DNA from 4 places in the Variovorax sp. LjRoot84 genome. Region 1 is predicted to be linked to each of the others. Evidence: predicted binding sites of a transcription regulator. Region 1 holds the regulator's gene; each other region holds the start of a gene.

Evidence for each region. The regulator sigma-54, encoded in region 1, starts transcription at its own class of promoters, with help from an activator protein. The targets are predictions, from matches to a motif close to TGGCANGNAANCTGCTTT.
Region 2: the regulator sigma-54 is predicted to act here: its motif matches at 2,356-2,373, upstream of ACSQ9I_RS01600 (TorF family putative porin).
Region 3: the regulator sigma-54 is predicted to act here: its motif matches at 1,498-1,515, upstream of ACSQ9I_RS39710 (CmpA/NrtA family ABC transporter substrate-binding protein).
Region 4: the regulator sigma-54 is predicted to act here: its motif matches at 1,809-1,826, upstream of ACSQ9I_RS10545 (CmpA/NrtA family ABC transporter substrate-binding protein).

What each region holds. Positions count from the first base shown of each region.
Region 1 covers NZ_CAXUTE020000001.1:5,724,384-5,729,083, forward strand. The annotation lists gene ACSQ9I_RS28240 (hypothetical protein) at 1-324, shown strand, start outside; gene ACSQ9I_RS28245 (phospholipase D family protein) at 337-1,941, opposite strand; gene ACSQ9I_RS28250 (RNA polymerase factor sigma-54) at 1,944-3,524, opposite strand; gene lptB (LPS export ABC transporter ATP-binding protein) at 3,539-4,315, opposite strand; gene lptA (lipopolysaccharide transport periplasmic protein LptA) at 4,312-4,700, opposite strand, start outside.
Region 2 covers NZ_CAXUTE020000001.1:310,548-315,247, forward strand. The annotation lists gene ACSQ9I_RS01585 (hypothetical protein) at 1-331, opposite strand, end outside; gene ACSQ9I_RS01590 (IS630 family transposase) at 908-1,993, opposite strand; partial or broken gene ACSQ9I_RS01595 (YifB family Mg chelatase-like AAA ATPase) at 2,124-2,261, opposite strand; gene ACSQ9I_RS01600 (TorF family putative porin) at 2,419-3,225, shown strand; gene glnK (P-II family nitrogen regulator) at 3,269-3,607, shown strand; gene ACSQ9I_RS01610 (ammonium transporter) at 3,634-4,700, shown strand, end outside.
Region 3 covers NZ_CAXUTE020000003.1:285,335-290,034, reverse strand. The annotation lists gene ACSQ9I_RS39720 (molybdopterin-dependent oxidoreductase) at 1-82, opposite strand, end outside; gene ACSQ9I_RS39715 (carbon-nitrogen hydrolase family protein) at 195-1,235, opposite strand; gene ACSQ9I_RS39710 (CmpA/NrtA family ABC transporter substrate-binding protein) at 1,565-2,917, shown strand; gene ntrB (nitrate ABC transporter permease) at 2,956-3,765, shown strand; gene ACSQ9I_RS39700 (ABC transporter ATP-binding protein) at 3,807-4,619, shown strand.
Region 4 covers NZ_CAXUTE020000001.1:2,031,998-2,036,697, forward strand. The annotation lists gene ntrB (nitrate ABC transporter permease) at 1-371, opposite strand, end outside; gene ACSQ9I_RS10545 (CmpA/NrtA family ABC transporter substrate-binding protein) at 382-1,626, opposite strand; gene ACSQ9I_RS10550 (nitrate- and nitrite sensing domain-containing protein) at 1,946-3,247, opposite strand; gene tsaD (tRNA (adenosine(37)-N6)-threonylcarbamoyltransferase complex transferase subunit TsaD) at 3,333-4,385, shown strand; gene ACSQ9I_RS10560 (alpha/beta hydrolase) at 4,330-4,700, opposite strand, start outside.

The DNA of each region.
Region 1 (4,700 bases):
GCGGCCGTGCTGGGCGCCACGTCCGCCAGCGCCAGGGACCTGGCCGTGTCGGTGGGCATCCATGTGCCAGGGGTCGCCGTCGGCATTGCCAGCCCGGTCCACTATGCCCCGGCGCCGGTCTACTACGACCCGCCGCCGCGGCACTACCGTCCGGCTCCCGTGTATGACTACCAGCGCCCGCCGCCGCGGCACTTCTACCGCCATGAATACCGCGACGAGTACCGGCACGGTCATCGCCATCACTACCGCCATGACCGCCATGACCGCCATGACCGCCATGACCGCCATGACCACCATGACCGTCATGACCGCTATCGCTACTGATGAGGTCTAGATCTAGAGCAGGCTCTCCGGCGCCAGCGGCGCCAGCAGTTCCAGCATCAGGTGGTCCCAGAAGCCCGCATCGGGCTCGCTGGTGAGCACCTGTTCGACGCCGGCCTCCTCGCTCACCCATTCCATTTTCTCGGTGCCGGGCGCGAAGCGCACCTTGTAGGCGCCCTGCTGCTTGAGCACCTCGACCAGCTTCAGCACCTGCTGCGCCATCTCGCGGCTGAAGATGAAGAGGCCGATCTCGGTGTTGTGCACTTCCGAGCGCGGGTCGAAATTCATCGAGCCGACGAAGAGCGTGCGCCCGTCGATCACGGCCGACTTGGCGTGCAGGCGTCCGATCTGCGTGCCGAACAGGCCCAGGCGCACGCTGCGCCGCGTGCGCACCGAACTCAGCTCGTGGATCTCGGCGCCGAGCCGCAGCATGTCGGCCCGGTAGCGGCGGTAGCCGGTGTGGACCACGGGCTCGTCGGTGGCGGCCAGCGAGTTGGTGACCACGCTGATCTTCATGCCACGCCGGCGGATCTCGCGCAGCACCTCCAGCCCCTCCTTGCCGGGGATCAGGTAGGGCGACACCAGCGTCACGTCGGAACGCCCGCGCCGCATCTGCTCGACCACGTTGTAGCGCACGCTGTCGACGTCGAGCAGCGGCACGCCGCCGTAAGTGACCTGTTTGCCGATCACGCGCTCGGGCGAATCGGCATACGCCTCGGCGGTGGTCCAGATGAGGTCGAGCTTGCCGGCGTTGAGGTTCTCGACGATCGGGCTGTAGCCCAGCAGGTCGTTGGGCGCCGGCGGACGCGGTGCCGGGGTGGTGGCCGGTGCAGTCAGCTCCTCGAAGCGCCGCTGCCGTGCCTCCCGCGCGAGCGTGGGCGCGACCACGGTTTCGATCGGCCGCACGTGCTCGCTGTTCCAGTACAGGTCGAACAGGCTGGAAAGGCGCGGGATCAGAGCGCCGGCGACGAAGGTGTCGAGGTCGATGAAGTTCGCGCCGGCCGTCTGCGTGAAGTACGGGTTGCCGATGTTGCGCCCGCCGGCTACCGCCATCGCGCCGTCGGCGATGAAGAGCTTGTTGTGCATGCGCCGGTTGACGCGGCTGAAGTCGAAGAGCGAGGCCGAGAAGCGCCTGAGCATGCTGCCGCGCCCGGCCGGAAACGGGTTGAAGAGCCGCAGCTCGAGGTTGGGCGTGGCGGCCAGCGCGAGCAGCAGCTCGTCCTCGCCCGCGGTGTAGAGATCGTCCATCAGGAGCCGCACGCGCACGCCGCGCTGGGCCGCGTCGCGCAGCGTGCGCAGCAGGTAGCGGCCGGTCTCGTCGTTGTCGATCTGGTAGTACTGGACGTCGAGCGTGCGCTCGGCGCGGCGCGCGAGCTCGAGCCGCGTGTTGAGCGCGAAGTCGCCGCTGGGCATGAGCCGGAAGCCGCTCAAGTCCGCATCCGGCTGCGAGGCCTTGGCGATGCGGCCCAGCACGGTTCCGGTGGACAAGGGCATCGCCTTGGACGGCGTGCGCTCGAATTCGGCCGGCAGCATCGCGCAGCCGCTGGAAAGAAGAAGCACCGCCATCAAGGCCAGGCCGAGGCGAATCCAGCTTGGGAGCGGACTCGGACGGCGACTCATCGCTAGAGTGCCTTGCGCAGATTCGCAGGCGCGATGCGCAGTGCCTCGCGGTACTTGGCCACCGTGCGGCGCGCGCACTCGATGCCCTGCTCCTTGAGCATCTCGGACACCTGGCTGTCGGACAGCGGCTTCCTCACGTCCTCGGCGCTCACGAACTGCTTGATCAGCGCGCGCACCGCGGTGCTGGAGGCGTTGCCGCCGGTTTCGGTGCCGAGCGCCGAGCCGAAGAAGTACTTGAGCTCGACGGTGCCGTAGGGCGTGGCCATGTATTTGGCGGTGGTCACGCGGCTGATGGTGGATTCGTGCAGGCCCAGCTCGTCGGCGATCTCGCGCAGCACCAGCGGCCGCATCGCGAGCTCGCCGTGCACGAAGTAGCTCTTCTGCCGCTCGACGATCGCGTTGGAGACCCTGAGGATGGTGTCGAAGCGTTGCTGGATGTTCTTGATGAACCAGCGCGCTTCCTGCAGCCGCTGCGACAGCGCCTGGCTGCCCTCGCCCTTGTGCTGCTTGAGCGCGCCGGCATAGATGTCGTGCACGCGCAGCCGCGGCATGACCTCGGGATTGAGCATGACGCGGAACCTCGCGTTGGTGCCGTGGCCGATGCGCGTGACGATCACGTCGGGCACGACGATGTTGCGCTCGACGTCGACGAAGCGGCGCCCCGGCTTGGGCTCGAGCCTGGCGATCAGCTGCAGTGCGGCGCGCACCTCGTCCTCGTTGCTGCGCGTGAGCGTGGCCAGGCGCTTGAAGTCGCGCCGCGCGAGCAGCTCCATCGGCTGCTTGCAGATCGCGATGGCGGTCTTGCGCACCTGGGCCTCCTCCTCGCTCTCCTTGGCGCTCGCCAGCTGGCGCAGCTGGATGGTCAGGCATTCGCCGAGGCTGCGGGCGCCGACGCCGGCCGGCTCCAAACTCTGCAGCAGGCCCAGCGCGACCTGGAAGTGATGCACCAGTTCGTCGAACTGGTCGTTGTCGTCGCCCGCGAGGCCCGAGGCCAGCGCCGGCAGCGAATCCTCGAGGTAGCCGTCGTCGTTGAGCGATTCGATCAGGAAGCGCAGCGCGGCGCAGTCGTTCTCGTTCAGGCGCAGCGACAGCGCCTGCCGGTGCAGGAAGGACTGCAGCGATTCCTGGCTGCGCGCGAGCTCGGTCGCATCGGTGCGCTCGTCGTCGCCGAGGTTGTTGGCGCGCGCGGGCGCATCGCCGCCCCATTCGCTGTCGTCGGGCGCGAGGTCGACCGTACCGTCGCCCTCCCAGTCGGGTTCGCTGTCGACGGGCGCAGCCGCTTCGGCATCGCCGTTGGCGGCGACCGCCACCTCGGCCGGCGCCGCGGCCGAGCCGGGGACGAAGTCAGCCTCGCCCTCGGCCTGGCGGTCTTCGTCGCGCACCGGCGCATCGGCCGCCTCGAGACCGAACTCCTCGCGCGGCGCCTCTTCGGCCGTGCGTTCGAGGAACGGGTTCTCGTCGAGCATCTGCTCCACTTCCTGGCTCAACTCGAGCGTGGAGAGCTGCAGCAGCCGGATCGACTGCTGGAGCTGCGGCGTGAGCGCCAGGTGCTGGGAAACGCGAAGCGAGAGCCCTTGCTTCATCGAAGTACGGTCCCCTACATCCGGAAATGCTCGCCCAGGTACACGCGTCGTACCTCGGCGTTGTCGACGATCTCCGAAGGCGTGCCTTGTGCCAGCACATGCCCGTCGCTGATGATGAAGGCGTGATCGCAGATGCCCAGCGTCTCGCGCACGTTGTGGTCGGTGATGAGCACGCCGATGCCGCGTTCCTTCAGGAAACTGATGATTCGCTGGATCTCGATCACCGCGATCGGGTCGATGCCCGCGAAGGGCTCGTCCAGCAGGATGAAGCGCGGCTGCGTGGCCAGCGCCCGCGCGATCTCGACTCGGCGGCGCTCGCCGCCCGACAGCGCCAGCGCGGGCGAATCGCGCAGATGGTCGACGCGCAGGTCGTGCAGCAGTTCGCCGAGGCGTTCCTCGATGCGCTGCTTCGACAGCGGCACCGGCCGGCCCGCGTCGTCGAGTTCGCGCTGCAGCTCGAGCACGGCGCGCACGTTCTCCTCGACCGTGAGCTTGCGGAAGATCGACGCTTCCTGCGGCAGGTAGCTCAAGCCCATGCGGGCGCGGCGGTGGATCGGCATGTGCGCGATCGGTTCGCCGTCGATGCTGATCTCGCCCGCATCCGCCCGAACCAGCCCGACGATCATGTAGAAGGAGGTGGTCTTGCCCGCGCCGTTGGGCCCCAGCAGGCCGACCACCTCGCCCTTTTGCACGCCGAGCGAGACGTCCTTGACGACCTTGCGGCTGCCGTAGCTCTTCTGCAGGCCGCGCGCCTCGAGGCGGCTGCCCAGGACTTCGTTGCCGCCGCTCACTTGCGCTGCTCTCCGCCGAGCGTGGTGGTCGAGCGCAGGCCCGTTCCGGACGCCGGCGCGGAGGCGGCCGGCGCCGCCGGCCTGGCGGACCCGGCAGCGGGCGCCGAGGCGGCCGCCTTGGGCGTGAGGATGGCCTTGACGCGGCCGCCGGGCTGGGTCGCCACGCCCGCATTGGGCGGCAGCGGCGAGCCGTTGACGGTGAAGGTGTCGTTGCTCTGGTCGTAGACGATCAAGGGTCCGCTGCTTTCGTCGTTGGGTGTCGCGCCGACCAGGCGACGCATCACCGCACGGCGGATGAACTTCACGTTGTCGGCGCGGCTGTCGTACTCGATGACTTCCGACTCGCCCTCGATCCACTCGTCGGGGCCGGCGTCGCGCTTCTGCT
Region 2 (4,700 bases), 5.4 Mb from region 1:
TTGCTGCCTTCGCGTCAAGCCGCTGTCCAATTTCGGCGGCCGAGCTCCACTCGGTGCCCTGCAGGACGGCGTCGATGGCGCGCTTCTCGAGATCGATGCGGGTGGCCGCCGGGCGCCTGGGCTCAACCTCATCCACCAACGCCTGGATCGATTGACGCTCCAGCTCGTTGATCGCCTCGCGCACATGGAGGGTCAGCTTCTTGTCCCTGGGCCCGGTGAGGGTCCGGGAAAGCTCGCTGATGATGAGGCGGCTTGCCTCACGCATGCTGTCGATGCGCGCCACGAGCGCCTGGACGGCATCATGCGGTTCTTTGGCGGAGGTTTGGTTCATGACAGCTCCGTGAGATTCGTGAGGCGATTTTACTCCTCACGTTTCTCGCGCGCAAGAGGCCCTGCCTCCGGGCCGATGGCTCCCGTCGCTCCTGGTGAGCGCGCCCAGCCAGTTTTTCCCCAAATTGTGTTGAGCATCGCCGGCACCCGGAAGCCTCAATCGCGTAGAAAATGGCCCGATGCTGCACAACGTGAATCACGGGAGCACTACCGGAAGAACAGGCGGCTTTCGCAGAGCGCTTCCTGTGCTCGGGACTACTTTGCTACTTGCGGTGGCCATCGGCGTACCTGTCGCAGGCGCACTGTACAAGCGTGAGCGTTGGCACGCCTTCGTGAAGGAGCACGACTGCAAGAAGGTTGGGCACAAAGAGGGCGACCTGGTCACATCCATTGGCATGGACTCTAGGGGCCTCCCTGTTGTCAGCACGGGGGTCACTGATGACAAGACGGCGTGGAAGTGCAACGACGGCGTCACGTACTGGCGCTGAAGATTGAGCCGGGGCTCCGCCGGCTCCGGTCAGTCCCGCATCGTCGCCTTTGATTCAAGACGCTTTTGGTGCCCGTCACGCCCGACCTTCTAGTGTAGTGTTGCGTTCTGTTTGGAACTTAAGCGGCGATTGGCACGGATGACCTTCTGCAGGATGTCGCGAGCGCTCTTGGTCCAGATAAACGGCTTGGGCTTGATGTTGTGATGCGCGACATACTCGTCGATGGCAGCGACGAGTTCGGGCACGCTGGTGAACACGCCTCGGCGCAGCCGCTCGGTGGTGATGTCGCGAAAGAACCGCTCGACCATGTTCAGCCACGACGCCGAGGTGGGCGTGAAGTGCATGTTGAAGCGCGGGTGCTTGGCCAGCCACTCCTGCACGGCCGGATGCTTGTGCGTGGCGTAGTTGTCGGCGATCAGGTGCAGCGTCTTGTCCTTGGGCGTCTGGCGATCGATTTGGCGCAGGAACTTCAGCCACTCGATGTGGGTGTGGTGCTGCTGGCACTGGCCGATGACCTGGCCGTCCAGCACGTTGAGCGCGGCGAACAGCGTGGTCGTGCCGTTGCGCTTGTAATCGTGCGTCATGGTGGCCGCGCGCCCCTTCTTCAGCGGCAGCCCGGGCTGCGTGCGGTCCAGCGCCTGCACCTGGCTCTTCTCGTCGCAGCACAGCACCAGCGCATGCTCGGGTGGCGACATGTACAGCCCCACGATGTCTTCGAGCTTCTCGACGAACTTCGGGTCGCGCGAGATCTTGAAGCCGCGCACGATGTGCGGCTTCAAGCCGTGGGCGTGCCAATGGCGCATGACGGTGCTGGCGCTGACGCCCAACTCGGCGCCCATCTTGCGCGTGCTCCAGTGCGTGGCCGCCTCGGGCGTGCTCTGGGTCGTCAACGCCACCAGGCGAGCAACGTCCACCTTCACCGGCGGCACCCCGCGTGGCAGATCGCGCTCGATGCCCGCAAGCCTCGACTCGAGATAGCGCTCACGCCAGCGCGACACCTGCACCCGGCCCACACCCACCTGCGCGGCAATCTCCTTGTTCTGCAGCCCCTGCGAAGCCAGCAACACGATGCGCGCGCGCAGCGCCAGCCTCACGCTGGTGAGCTTGGAACGAGCCAGCCGCGTCAACTCGGCTCGCTCCTCATCGGTCAGCACAATCTCGGGGGCCACTCGCACTTGCGTTCTCCACTCTGCTTCGTAGTAGAGCATCGGAGACCCGCTCTTCAATTAAGTTCCCACAAGCGCGCAACACCACACTAGGGGGCGGCGAAACGAAGCACCCGACAGACTTTATTGCCTCCGATCGGCGCGCTTCCTTCACTTTCACATCGGCCAGGCCGACCAGCGTAAAGCTGGGCAGCCCGTTGGCCAGATGCACCTCGACCGTGACACTGGCGGCTTCCAGGCCCAGCAAGGCACGGCTTTGCACCAAAGACAAGCTCATTCTTCTCCCCTTCCCCAAGATGGTGCGCCCATCTTTTGCTCATTGTTGCAATGTGCACCTGTCCCAGGCCCTTCTCAGTGCGGAACGGTCGGTTTGGCACGCTCCCTGCTTTGAGATGGCTTCCATTCCATTCCAAAACCTCCGGAGTCTCTCGATGATGCACCGTAAAACCGCCTCTGCCCTGGCCGTTGTCTCGCTGGCTGCCATGCCCCTGATCGCGAGCGCCCAGCTCACGGGCAATGTTGCGCTCACCAGCAACTACAAGTTCCGCGGTCAGGATCAGGACGTGCTCGGTAGCAACGGCTTCGCCAAGACCAAGGCCTTCAAGCCCGCCATCCAGGGCGGCTTCGACTACGCTTTCGGCGAGAGCGGCTTCTACATCGGCAACTGGAACTCCAGCGTCAACTGGCTCGCGGGCAACGACATCGAGAGCGACATCTATGGCGGCTACAAGTTCAAGGCCGGCGTGTTCGACCTCGACTTCGGTGCGCTCGCCTACATCTACCCGGGCAACGCCCGCGGCAACACCACCGAGCTCTACGGCGCGGCCACCTATGCCAACGAGGCCATCGGCGCCTTCACCTTCAAGTACTCCCACACCGTCTCGAAGGACTACTTCAACTACGCTGGCGAGCGTGACGGCTCGGGCCTGAAGGGGCGCAACACCGGCTACCTCAATCTCTCCTACACCAAGGAGATCGTGCCCAAGGTCACGCTGAAGGCAGCGCTGGGCTACACGCGCATGAGCAGCGACATCCGCAGCCTGGGCTACAAGAGCTACGTCGACTACAACGTGGGCGCTTCCTATGACTTCGGCAACGGCCTGTCGCTGGCCGGCTCGGTGCAGGGCGCCAACAAGAAGAGCTCGTACCTGCTGGTGTCCGGCCCCGACCTGGGCTTCGGCGCACCCACCTGGTCGCCCAACAAGGCGCGCTTCATCGTCACGCTGACCAAGACGCTCTGATCCATACAGCGCGCAGACCTGTTCCATCCAAAGGAGAAACATCATGAAGCTGGTCACAGCCATCATCAAACCGTTCAAGCTCGACGAGGTGCGCGAAGCGCTCTCGGCGATCGGTGTGCAAGGGATCACCGTGACGGAGGTCAAGGGCTTCGGTCGCCAGAAGGGCCACACCGAGCTCTACCGCGGCGCGGAGTACGTGGTCGATTTCCTGCCGAAGGTCAAGATCGAGGCCGCCGTGGCCGACGAGCTCGTCGAGCGCGTGATCGAAGCCGTCGAAAGCGCCGCACGCACCGGCAAGATCGGCGACGGCAAGATTTTTGTCTACAACCTGGAGCAGGTCGTTCGCATTCGTACCGGAGAAACAGGCCGCGAAGCTCTTTGACTTCAAGGCACGAAAGAAAAATCGACATGAAAAAATTGCTCGTCTCTCTCGCGCTCGGCCTGAGCGTGCTCGCTGCCGGCACCGCCGGCTTTGCCCAGACGCCGCCGGCGGCGCCCGCGGCTGAAGCGCCCGCAGCCTCGGCGCCGGCCGCCGCGCCTGCTGCAGCCCCCGCTGCCGCACCGGCCGCGGCCGCACCCGCCGCAGAAGCCGCAGCTGCGCCGGCCGCCGCGCCGGCACCCTCGTTCAACAAGGGCGACACCAGCTGGATGCTGCTGTCCACGCTGCTCGTCATCATGATGACCATCCCCGGCCTGGCGCTGTTCTACGGCGGCCTGGTGCGCAGCAAGAACATGCTGTCGGTGCTGATGCAGGTCATGGTCACCTTCTCGATGATCGTGGTGCTGTGGCTCATCTACGGCTACAGCCTCGCCTTCACCGAGGGCAACTCCTTCATCGGTGGATTCGACCGGATCTTCATGAAGGGCGTCTTCGATTCGGCCGCCGGCACCTTCGCGCCGGGCGCGACCTTCAGCAAGGGCGTCTATATCCCCGAGCTGCTGTTCGCCGCCTTCCAGGCCACCTTCGCCGGCATCACCTGCTGCCTGATCGTGGGCGCCTTCGCCGAGCGCATCAAGTTCTCGGCCGTGCTGCTCTTCATGGCGCTGTGGTTCACCTTCAGCTACGCGCCGATCGCGCACATGGTCTGGTTCTGGATGGGCCCGGACGCCTATGCCAGCAAGGATGTGGTCGATGCCATGAACGCCAAGGCCGGCCTCATCTGGCAGTGGGGCGCGCTCGACTTCGCGGGCGGCACCGTGGTGCACATCAACGCCGCCGTCGCCGGCCTGGTCGGCGCCTTCCTGATTGGCAAGCGCATCGGCTACGGCAAGGAATCCTTCACGCCGCATTCGCTCACGCTCACCATGGTCGGCGCCTCGCTGCTGTGGGTCGGCTGGTTCGGCTTCAACGCCGGCTCCGCGCTCGAAGCGGGCACCAGCGCCGTGCTGGCCTTCATGAACACCTTCTCGGCCACTTCCGCTGCCGTGCTCGCATGGTGCATCGGTGAAGCGTTGATGCGGGGCAAGGCCTCGAT
Region 3 (4,700 bases), on a different contig from region 1:
AGCGCTCGACGTCGACCTCGACGGACCCCATGTGGATCGTCTCGAAGAGATGCGCATCGGACGTGATGAAGTCGCGCAGCATCGCAGGATCAGGCGGCGGCTTCAGATGGAATCCGGGAGACCCCCCGTGGACCACCGACCGACGCTCCTCCCCTTCGGGAAGTGGCGGCAGGAACGGTGGCAGGCACGCGGAGCTACTCATTCTGGACCCCAACCGTCAACTCATCGTCAAGCAAGCGGGGGAACTGGGGGCTGGACTGCCCCGACCACACAACCGGCTCGTGGCGGCGGCGTTCGACGCCAAGCGAGAAGATATCGAATCGGTTGTAGTACCCCACCACGTCATGGAACTGCTTCGGCTCAATGCACTTGTTCAGGTCGAACTCGGCATAAGCAATCCCCTCCTCGTTCTGCAGCGTGTCCCCGATCTGCGTGCCGGTGGGGTCCACGAACATCGATGCGCCGCGCGGAGTGCCGTCGACCACTTCCGCCACGGCGGGATCACGATCCACCAGAAAATCACGCATGGCCTTGTCCATGAAGCTCGCGCAGATGATCCCGAAAGCTTTGGCCTCGAATGAATGAGCGGACGCTCGAATGCGGTTCGCCGCAACGTTGTCGAAGTTTCCGCCTCCCGACGGCTTGCGCGTGGGCCACATCGGAGGCCAGCTGGATACATGAATCTGCTCCGCTTGGGCCATGAGCGAGTAGCGTGCGAGCGGGTTGGTGTTCTCGCCGCAGATCAAGCCGCCGATGCGCCCGAAACGTGTCTCGGCGACTCGAAGTCCCTGGCCGTCTCCGGGCGCCCAGACCAGCTTCTCGTAGAAGGTCGGCACCAGCTTGCGATGATGGTTGAGCAACTCGCCCGTCTCGCCGATCAGGATGTTCGAGTTCCAGATGCAGCCGGCGCTGGCCGTGCTGCGTTCGCTGATGCCCATCGACACGCAGACCCCGAAGCGCCTGGCCGCCGCGGCGATCAAGGCCACCTCGGGCCCCGGCACGTAGACGCTGTTCTCGACCATCGCCTCGAACAGATCATGGTTGTAGATGGGCGCCCACAGGGCCGCCCAGACCGGGAACGCCGGAATATAGGTCTCTGGAAACGCAATCACCTGCGCGCCATGGAGCGCGGCCTCCTTGATGATGGAAACCGCCTTTTCGGTCGTGGCGGTCTTGTCCAGCAGCACCGGCGCTGCGTGGGCGGCGGCAACCTTCACCCGGGGCAATGAACTCATGACAGGTACTCGCTTGCGTTGCTGAGGCTCACAGGATAGTTGCCAGTACGGCGGCGTAGATGCTCAAAAAACGCAATGAGAGGTGCGTTTTTGCAGGCTCCACTGGATCGAAGTCCTTGAACCTTTCAAGTGCGTCCAATCAACCCAAGTCCGTCCGAATGGCGACCGCCGATTCAAGCAGCGCGCTCCGTGTGAATGCGCCGCCCACGCTCGCGCCATGGAGGATCTGTGCACAGAGGGTTGCGAATTTCCTGGCGGTCGTTTGCACGAAACATGCTCACCATCACGATGTCGCGGATCCGCTCCGTAAAACCCAGCTTGGAGGGACTATGAACCCATCTCACGAGTACGTTCGCCTTTCCAGCGCAGGCCTCTGCGCATGCGGCAGCACGCATGGTGACAGCGAAGAGTGCCTCGCAGGAACGCCGGCGAATGCCGACAAGGCGCTGGCCGGCGCTATGGCCGAGGGCATGCTGCACGGCCTCTTTCCCGAGCGCAGCCTACGCCGAGCCTTCGTCAAGACGCTGGGCCGGGCCGGGACGCTGGCCGCACTCACGGCCCTCACGCCCCTGACCCAGCTTGCCGCTGTCGCGCAGGAGCGCAAGGGTGCGCCGGAGAAGAAGCGACTCGCAGTCGGATTCCTGCCCATCACATGCGCGACGCCGTTGATCTATGCGGAGCAACTCGGACTTTTCCCGCGCGAGGGGCTTGAATTGAGTTTGCAGAAGATCGCCGGAATCGCACTGATCCGCGACAAGATGGTCAACGGCGAACTGGATATCTCCCAGCAGGTGATGCCCGTTGCGCTGGCCATGTCCGTCGGCATAGGCGGCGCTCCCATCCCGGCCCGGGTGATGACGGTGCTCAACCAGAACGGCAATTCGCTGGTCCTTGCGATGAAGCACAAGGACAACCGCGACCCGAAGAACTGGAAGGGCTTCCGATTCGCCGTGCCGTTCGAGCAATCCCACCAGATGCTCCAGCTGCGCCACTACCTCGCATCGGCGGGGCTGGATGCGGACAGGGACGTGTCCTACCGCGTCGTTCCTCCTTCCGAGTACGTCTCCAACCTCCGCGTGGGCAACATCGACGGCTTCTTCGGCGGCGAGCCGGGCGGTCAGCGAGCCGTGTACGAAGGTGCAGGTTTTATTCACTTGGTCTCAAGCGAGATCTGGCCGGAGCATCCTTGCTGCTCGGTCACAGCAACCGAGGCCTGGATCAAGGCCCATCCGAACAGTTTCATGGCAGCCTACCGCGCGATCATCGCGGCGAGCCTGCATGTGTCCGAGCCTGCCAACCGCGCGGGGATGGCCAAGATCCTCTCCCAGCCCCAGTATCTCAACCAACCCGAAACGGTCGTGGACCAGGTCCTCACCGGCAGGTATGCCGATGGACTTGGCAACGTGAAGACCCTACCGCGCCGCGTCGACTTTCAGCCCTTCCCTCACTACTCGAGCGCGGTGTGGCTTCTGACCCAGATGCGCAGATGGAACATGATCAAGGAGGATCTGGACTACAAGGGTCTCGCCCGCCAGGTCATGCTGGCCACCGATGCAAAGCGCCTTATCGAGGAGCGCGGCGGCAGGGCACCCGAGGTCGGATTCCGCAAGGAAACCATTTTGGGCAAGAGTTTTGATTCCGACCGCCCCGCCGAATATCTGAAGTCACTGAGCAGGACGTGATCATGCAGAGCTCGACCTCACGCTCGTGGTTGGCCACCTTGGCGATCGGCCTGCTCTTGCTGGCAGTCTGGCAGGCTCTCGCCTCCAGCGAAGGCGGCAGTGCGCCGGCGGAGATTTCGGAGTACGACAGGCTGATGGGAAAAAGTCCCGGAGCATCCGTCGAGCGCTCAGCCATTCCGGCCCCGACGGAAGTGTTCAAGCGCGCCGGCGAACTGTTTGCAGATCCATTCCGCCGCAACGGCGAGAACGACCTGGGCATCGCCTGGCACCTGCTTGACTCGCTCAGGCGCGTGTTCAGCGGCTACGCCCTGGCTGTGCTGGTCGGCGTGCCCTTGGGCTTCTTGCTGGGACTGGTTCCATGGCTGGGCCAGGCGCTGAATCCGTTTATCCAGTTGCTGCGGCCTGTATCCCCCATGGCCTGGATGCCGCTCGCGCTCTATACGCTGAAGGACAGCGGCACCTCGGCGATCTTCATCATCTTTATCTGTTCAATCTGGCCCATACTGATCAACACCCTCTACAGCACCGCGAGCGTGCGTCAGGACTGGACCAATGTCGGTCGCGTCATCGGACTCACACCACTGGAACGCGCTCGCAAGATCGTCTTTCCGGCAGCAGTTCCCATGATCCTCACGGGCATGCGCATCTCGATCGGTATCGCCTGGCTGGTGATCGTGGCGGCGGAGATGGTGGTGGGCCAGAGCGGGATCGGCTTCTTCGTGTGGAACGAATGGAACAACTTGCAGATCTCCAGCATCATCGTCGCCATCGTGATGATCGGCATCGTCGGCCTGGTGCTCGACCAGTTGCTGGGCGCATTGATGAAGCAGCTGAGCTTTCGCGAATGAAAGGTCAGACGATGTTGCGGCCAACTTTCTCCACTGCCCTGATGGCCTCGAGCGCGACGCCTGGGTTCCTGCGGGTTTGCGGTGTGCAGCAGACCTTCAGCACGCCCAAGGGCGAATTTCCTGCGCTCAGCGAGATCAATCTGGAAATCCGCAGAGGCGAGTTCGTCGCCCTGATCGGCCACTCCGGTTGCGGCAAATCCACGCTGCTCAATCTTCTCGCCGGCCTGGCATCCCCGACCGCAGGAACCGTCTCGTGCGATGGGGAGGTCATCCGTGGACCGGGCCCTCGGCGCGCGATGGTTTTCCAGAACCATTCTCTCCTGCCGTGGCTCAGCTGCTTCGACAACGTGCGCATGGCCGTGCGCAGCGTGTTTCGGGGGGAGTCCGCTTCCGCGGTCGATCGCCGCACCGAGGCGGCGCTCGAGATGGTCGGCCTGGCTCATGCCGCGCACAAGAAGCCCAGCGAAATCTCAGGGGGCATGAAGCAGCGCGTCGGCATCGCCAGGGCACTGTCGATGGAACCGCAGGTCCTGCTGATGGACGAGCCGTTCGGTGCGCTCGACGCGCTCACGCGCGCCAAGTTGCAAGACGAGCTGCTCGGCATCGTCGAGAAAACCGAAAGCACCGTCGTCATGGTCACGCATGACGTGGACGAAGCAGTGCTCCTTGCGGACCGCATCGTCATGATGACCAATGGTCCGGCGGCACGCATCGGGGAGATCCTGGACGTCCCGATCGAACGCCCACGCGACCGCGTCAGCCTGGCCACCGACCCGACCTACGCAGAGTGCAGGCGGGCACTGATGGACTTCCTGTACCGACGCCAGGCGCACGTCGAGCAGCCCACGGGCTGAATTTTTCCGCCCCGTTCTCCAGCCCAACCTTCAACCTCGGGCTGAGAACCCCTCTTCGCCAAGAAAACGGCCGCTCGCCCC
Region 4 (4,700 bases), 3.7 Mb from region 1:
AAGCCGAGCGCCACGCGCTGGAGCGACGAGAGCACGTTCCAGCCCACGCCCTGGTCGTTGGGGCCCTTGCTGTAGAAGGGATCGCTGAACACGGTCAGCGCCTGTTGCCAGACGGCGGCCGGCGACGGGAAGCCGGTGGTGCTTTTCAGCGCCACGAGTTCCCAGATCAGGACCAGCAACGCAAAGCCAAGGATCGGCGGCAGCACGCGCAGCCAGATCCAGCTGAAGTCGCGCGGGGCGCGGGGCGTGGTCTCTTCCTGCGCGAGCTCTGCAGGCGGGACGGAGGCGGCCGCGGACTTCCTGGCGGCTGCCGGCGTGGCGAGCTGCCCCTGGGCAGCCTCGAGCGGGGAGTGAAAGACGGCACTGACCATGGCGGGCTCCTCAGGCATTGACCTTGAACGACTCGGCGTACTTCTTCGGATCCTTGCCGTCCCACACCACGCCGTCGATCAGCTTGCTGCTGCGCATCGTGTCCTTGGGAACGGAGGTCTTGGTCGCGGCTGCAGCCTGCTTGTAGATGTCGATGCGGTTGATCTCCGTGGCCACCTTGAGGTAGTCCGGATGCTCCTTCAGCAGGCCCCAGCGCTTGTGCTGCGTGAGGAACCACATGCCGTCGGACAGGTAGGGGAAGGTCGCCGCGCCGTCGTTGTAGAACTTCATGTGGTTCGGGTCGTCCCAGTTCTTGCCCAGGCCGTTGGTGTAGCGGCCCAGGATGCGCTGGTTGATGGCGTCCACGCTGGTGTTGACGTAGCTCTTGTCGGCGATGGTTTCGGCCATCTTGTTCTTGTTCTGCAGGCCGGCGTCGATCCACTTCCCGGCTTCGAGAATCGCGGCCGTCACGGCGCGCGCCGTGTTGGGGTATTTCTTGACGAAGTCGCCGGTGGTGCCGAGCACCTTCTCGGGATGGTCCTTCCAGATGTCCTGCGTGGTGACGGCCGTGATGCCGATGCCGTCCATGATCGCGCGCTGGCCCCAGGGCTCGCCGACGCAGTAGCCGTCCATGTTGCCCACGCGCATGTTGGCAACCATCTGCGGCGGCGGCACGGTGATGACCTTGGCATCCTTCAACGGGTTGACGCCGTTGGCGGCCAGCCAGTAGTAGAGCCACATCGCGTGGGTGCCGGTCGGGAAGGTGTGGGCGAAGGTGTATTCGCCTTTCTCCTTCGCCATCACCTTGGCCAGCGAGGCGCCGTCGACCGCGCCCTTGTCGGCCAGTTTCTTCGACAGCGTGATCGCCTGGCCGTTGTTGTTGAGGGTCATCAGGATGGCCATGTCCTTCTTCGGCCCGGCGGTGCCGAGGTGCACGCCGTAGATCAGGCCGTAGAGCACGTGGGCGAAGTCGAGCTCGCCATTGACCAGCTTGTCGCGCACGCCGGCCCAGCTGGCTTCCTTGCTCGGCACGATCTTCACGCCGTACTTCTTGTCGATGCCGAGCACCGAGGCCATGACGACGCTGGCGCAGTCGGTCAGCGGGATGAAGCCGATCTTGACTTCCTCCTTTTCTGGCTTGTCCGAGCCTTGGGCCCAGACGGCTGCGCGCAGGGCGGGGTCGAGCCCGACCGCGCCGATGGCGGCGGCTTGCAGCACGCGGCGGCGATTCAACTTCGGTTTCAGCAAATCGGTCATGGGGCGAGCTCCGGAATGAAGAAAAGACAAAAAGCACAAAACAAAAAAGGCGTCCCGACCACGCACGGGCCGCTCGATAACGAGCCCTTGCGGGATGGGGACGCCTTTGTCCGGTTCGGTGGGTCGCACCCGCCGTTGGATGCCACCTGCCTGAAGACCCTTGCAGGTCTATGCAGGTTTGTTAAGCAAACTGCGTGCCAGCAGTTCAGAGGGGTGGTTTGCTATCAAATCGATAGCCTCCAAAGTCCGCGTCGTGAGGCAAGAGGCGCCGAATCCCTTGAACTGCGATCGAGGCACAGTTGTTGTGCAGCGCACCAATTCAGGTGCGAGGCGCCCGGGACGCCGGCTCGCCGGGCAGGTATTCGGCCATCGAGAGCACCGATTCGGCGACGTCGACCAGCCTGCGGTTCTGGCTCATGGCTGTCTGGCGCAGCATCTTGTGCGCCTCCTCCTCGCTGAGGCGGCGGTGTGCCATCAGCAGGCCCTTGGCGCGTTCGACCAGCTTGCGCTCGTTCAGGGCCGCGCGCACGGTGTCGAGTTCGTCGCTCATCGCCTGCAGCCGGTGCGACTGCTCCTGCACCATCTCCAGAATCGATCGCTCGAGCTGCCGGCCGTAGGGCGTGGCTGAACCCATGGTTTGCGGGTGGCCCGGCGCGTCTGCAGCGGGCTGCTCGTCGAAGAAGACTGCCGCCGGTGTACCCGCCTCGCGCGCCAGCTTGGCCAGCAGCGCGTCATGGGCCTGCAGCTCGGCCCGGGCCTGGCTCGTTTTCTGTTCGCAGACCCGGCGCAGGTCGGCGGCCAGGCGCTCTTCGATCGATTGCATGGCGTCGATGCGCCGGCTGCAGCAGTCGAACCAGGTCTGGCTCAGTTCGGTATCGAGTGCCACGCCGGCGGGTGCCGCGCAGGCGATGCGGCGCAGCCGTTCCTGCTCCGCCAATTGAGCGGGGGATTGACTGCTGCGCCAGAGCTCGGCGATGCGCGCGCCCGAGAACTCGGCGAAGACCTGGAAGCAGCGCTCCTGCGATTCGATCAGATGCAGCCATTGCTGCTGGCGCGCGCTGTCGTTGTGGCCCGAGGCGAAGGCCGCGGCGCCGCAGGCGCGCTCCTGGCCGGCGAACTCCTTGCCCTGCATGAAATTGAACATGGCCACCAGCTGGCGAGAGATTTCCGGGTCGGTGGCGCCGTCCGCGGCCTCGAACACGACTGCGAGCAGCCCTGCGATCAGCTTGACGAAGGCGGCCGTCGCCTCAGCCGGGCTGAGCTCCAAGGCGCCGACGCGACGGCGCAGCTCGGGCAGGCCCTCGAGGCCCGGCAGCACCCAGGCGATGCGGCTGAACAGGCGCGCACCGTTGCCGATGCGGCCCGCGTCGGCCTCGAGCTGATCGAACGAAGCGCGCACCGCCTCTTCCACGCGCAGGCATTCGGCGATCTGCTCGCTGCGCTGCGAGACGAAACGGTGGCCACGCGACGCCAGCAGCACGTTCGAGATGCCGCGTTCGCGCTGCAGCGCATGGACCAGGCGGCCGATCGTGCCGACCAGCGCGCTGGTGCGGGCGAGCTGCTCCAGCGCGTCGATTTCGCAACGCAGGGCGGCCATCAGAAAGCTCAGTCCGGATTTCATCGTGGGGCGGCATGGCTGAAGAGCCATCCTAAGGACATGCAGCAACATCCGTGCCCCGACATCGTGCGCACCCTACACTCGTCGCATGTTTGTATTGGGAATCGAATCGTCCTGCGACGAGACCGGCGTGGCCCTGGTCGAATCCGGCGCGAGCGGCTTGCCGCGCCTGGCCGCGCACGCGCTCCACAGCCAGATCGCGATGCACCAGGCCTATGGCGGCGTGGTGCCCGAGCTGGCCAGCCGCGACCACATCCGGCGCGTGCTGCCCCTGGCGCAGACGGTGTTGTCCGAGGCCGCCCGCTCCCTGGCCGAGATCGACGTCGTCGCCTACACGCGCGGGCCGGGGCTGGCCGGCGCGCTGCTGGTAGGCGCCGGCGTGGCCTGTGCACTGGGCGCGGCGCTTGGCAAGCCGGTGCTGGGCGTGCATCACCTGGAAGGCCACCTGCTGTCGCCCTTTCTCAGTGCCGATCCGCCCGAGTTCCCCTTCGTCGCGCTGCTGGTCTCGGGCGGTCACACGCAACTGATGCGGGTCGACGGCGTGGGGCGCTACGAGCTGCTCGGCGAGACCATCGACGACGCAGCAGGCGAAGCCTTCGACAAGAGCGCCAAGCTGATGGGCCTGCCCTATCCCGGCGGCCCCTGGCTCGCCAAGCTGGCGGAGGAGGGCGACGCCGCGGCCTTCAAGCTGCCGCGGCCCCTGCTGCACAGCGGCGACCTCGACTTCTCCTTTGCCGGCTTGAAGACGGCGGTGCTGACGCAGGCCAGGAAACTCGGCGGCGAGCTCGAAGCGCGCAAGGCCGATCTGGCCGCCTCGACCCAGGCCGCGATCGTCGACGTGCTGCTGAAGAAATCACTGGCCGCCATCGAACAGACCGGGCTGGACCGGCTGGTGGTGGCCGGGGGCGTGGGTGCCAACCGGGCTTTGCGCGAACAGCTCAATGCGGCATGCGCGAAGCGCGGCGTGCGCGTGCACTACCCCGAGCTGCACCTGTGCACCGACAACGGCGCCATGATCGCGATGGCCGCCGCGATGCGCCTGCAGGCCGGCCTGGGGCAGGCGAGCGAGCGCTATGCCTTCGACGTCAAGCCGCGATGGCCACTGGCTTCGCTCTGCGCGCCGGAGCCGGAGTTCGGGTAGTCGAGCCTTTCTTGCCGTGCGAGGGCAGCGGCAGCACCTCGAGCACCTTGCGCCAGAGTTGCGACCACTGCGGCCAGTCGTGGCCGCCTTCGGTGGTGAACACGCGCCCGGCAGGCAAGGCCTCCGCCAGCAGGCGGTGATTGGCGGCGAAGCGGTCGGCGAGGCCGAAACCCAGGTACAGCGGCGGCAGGCCCTTGGCGGGCTTGGAGGCCGCGTACTGCTGAAGCCAGGGCCAGAGCTTGCGATCGACCTCCTGGTCCGGCGGCGGGCCTTCGGGCGCCTTCCAGGCGCGCAGGCCGCCGGCCTTGTGGATCT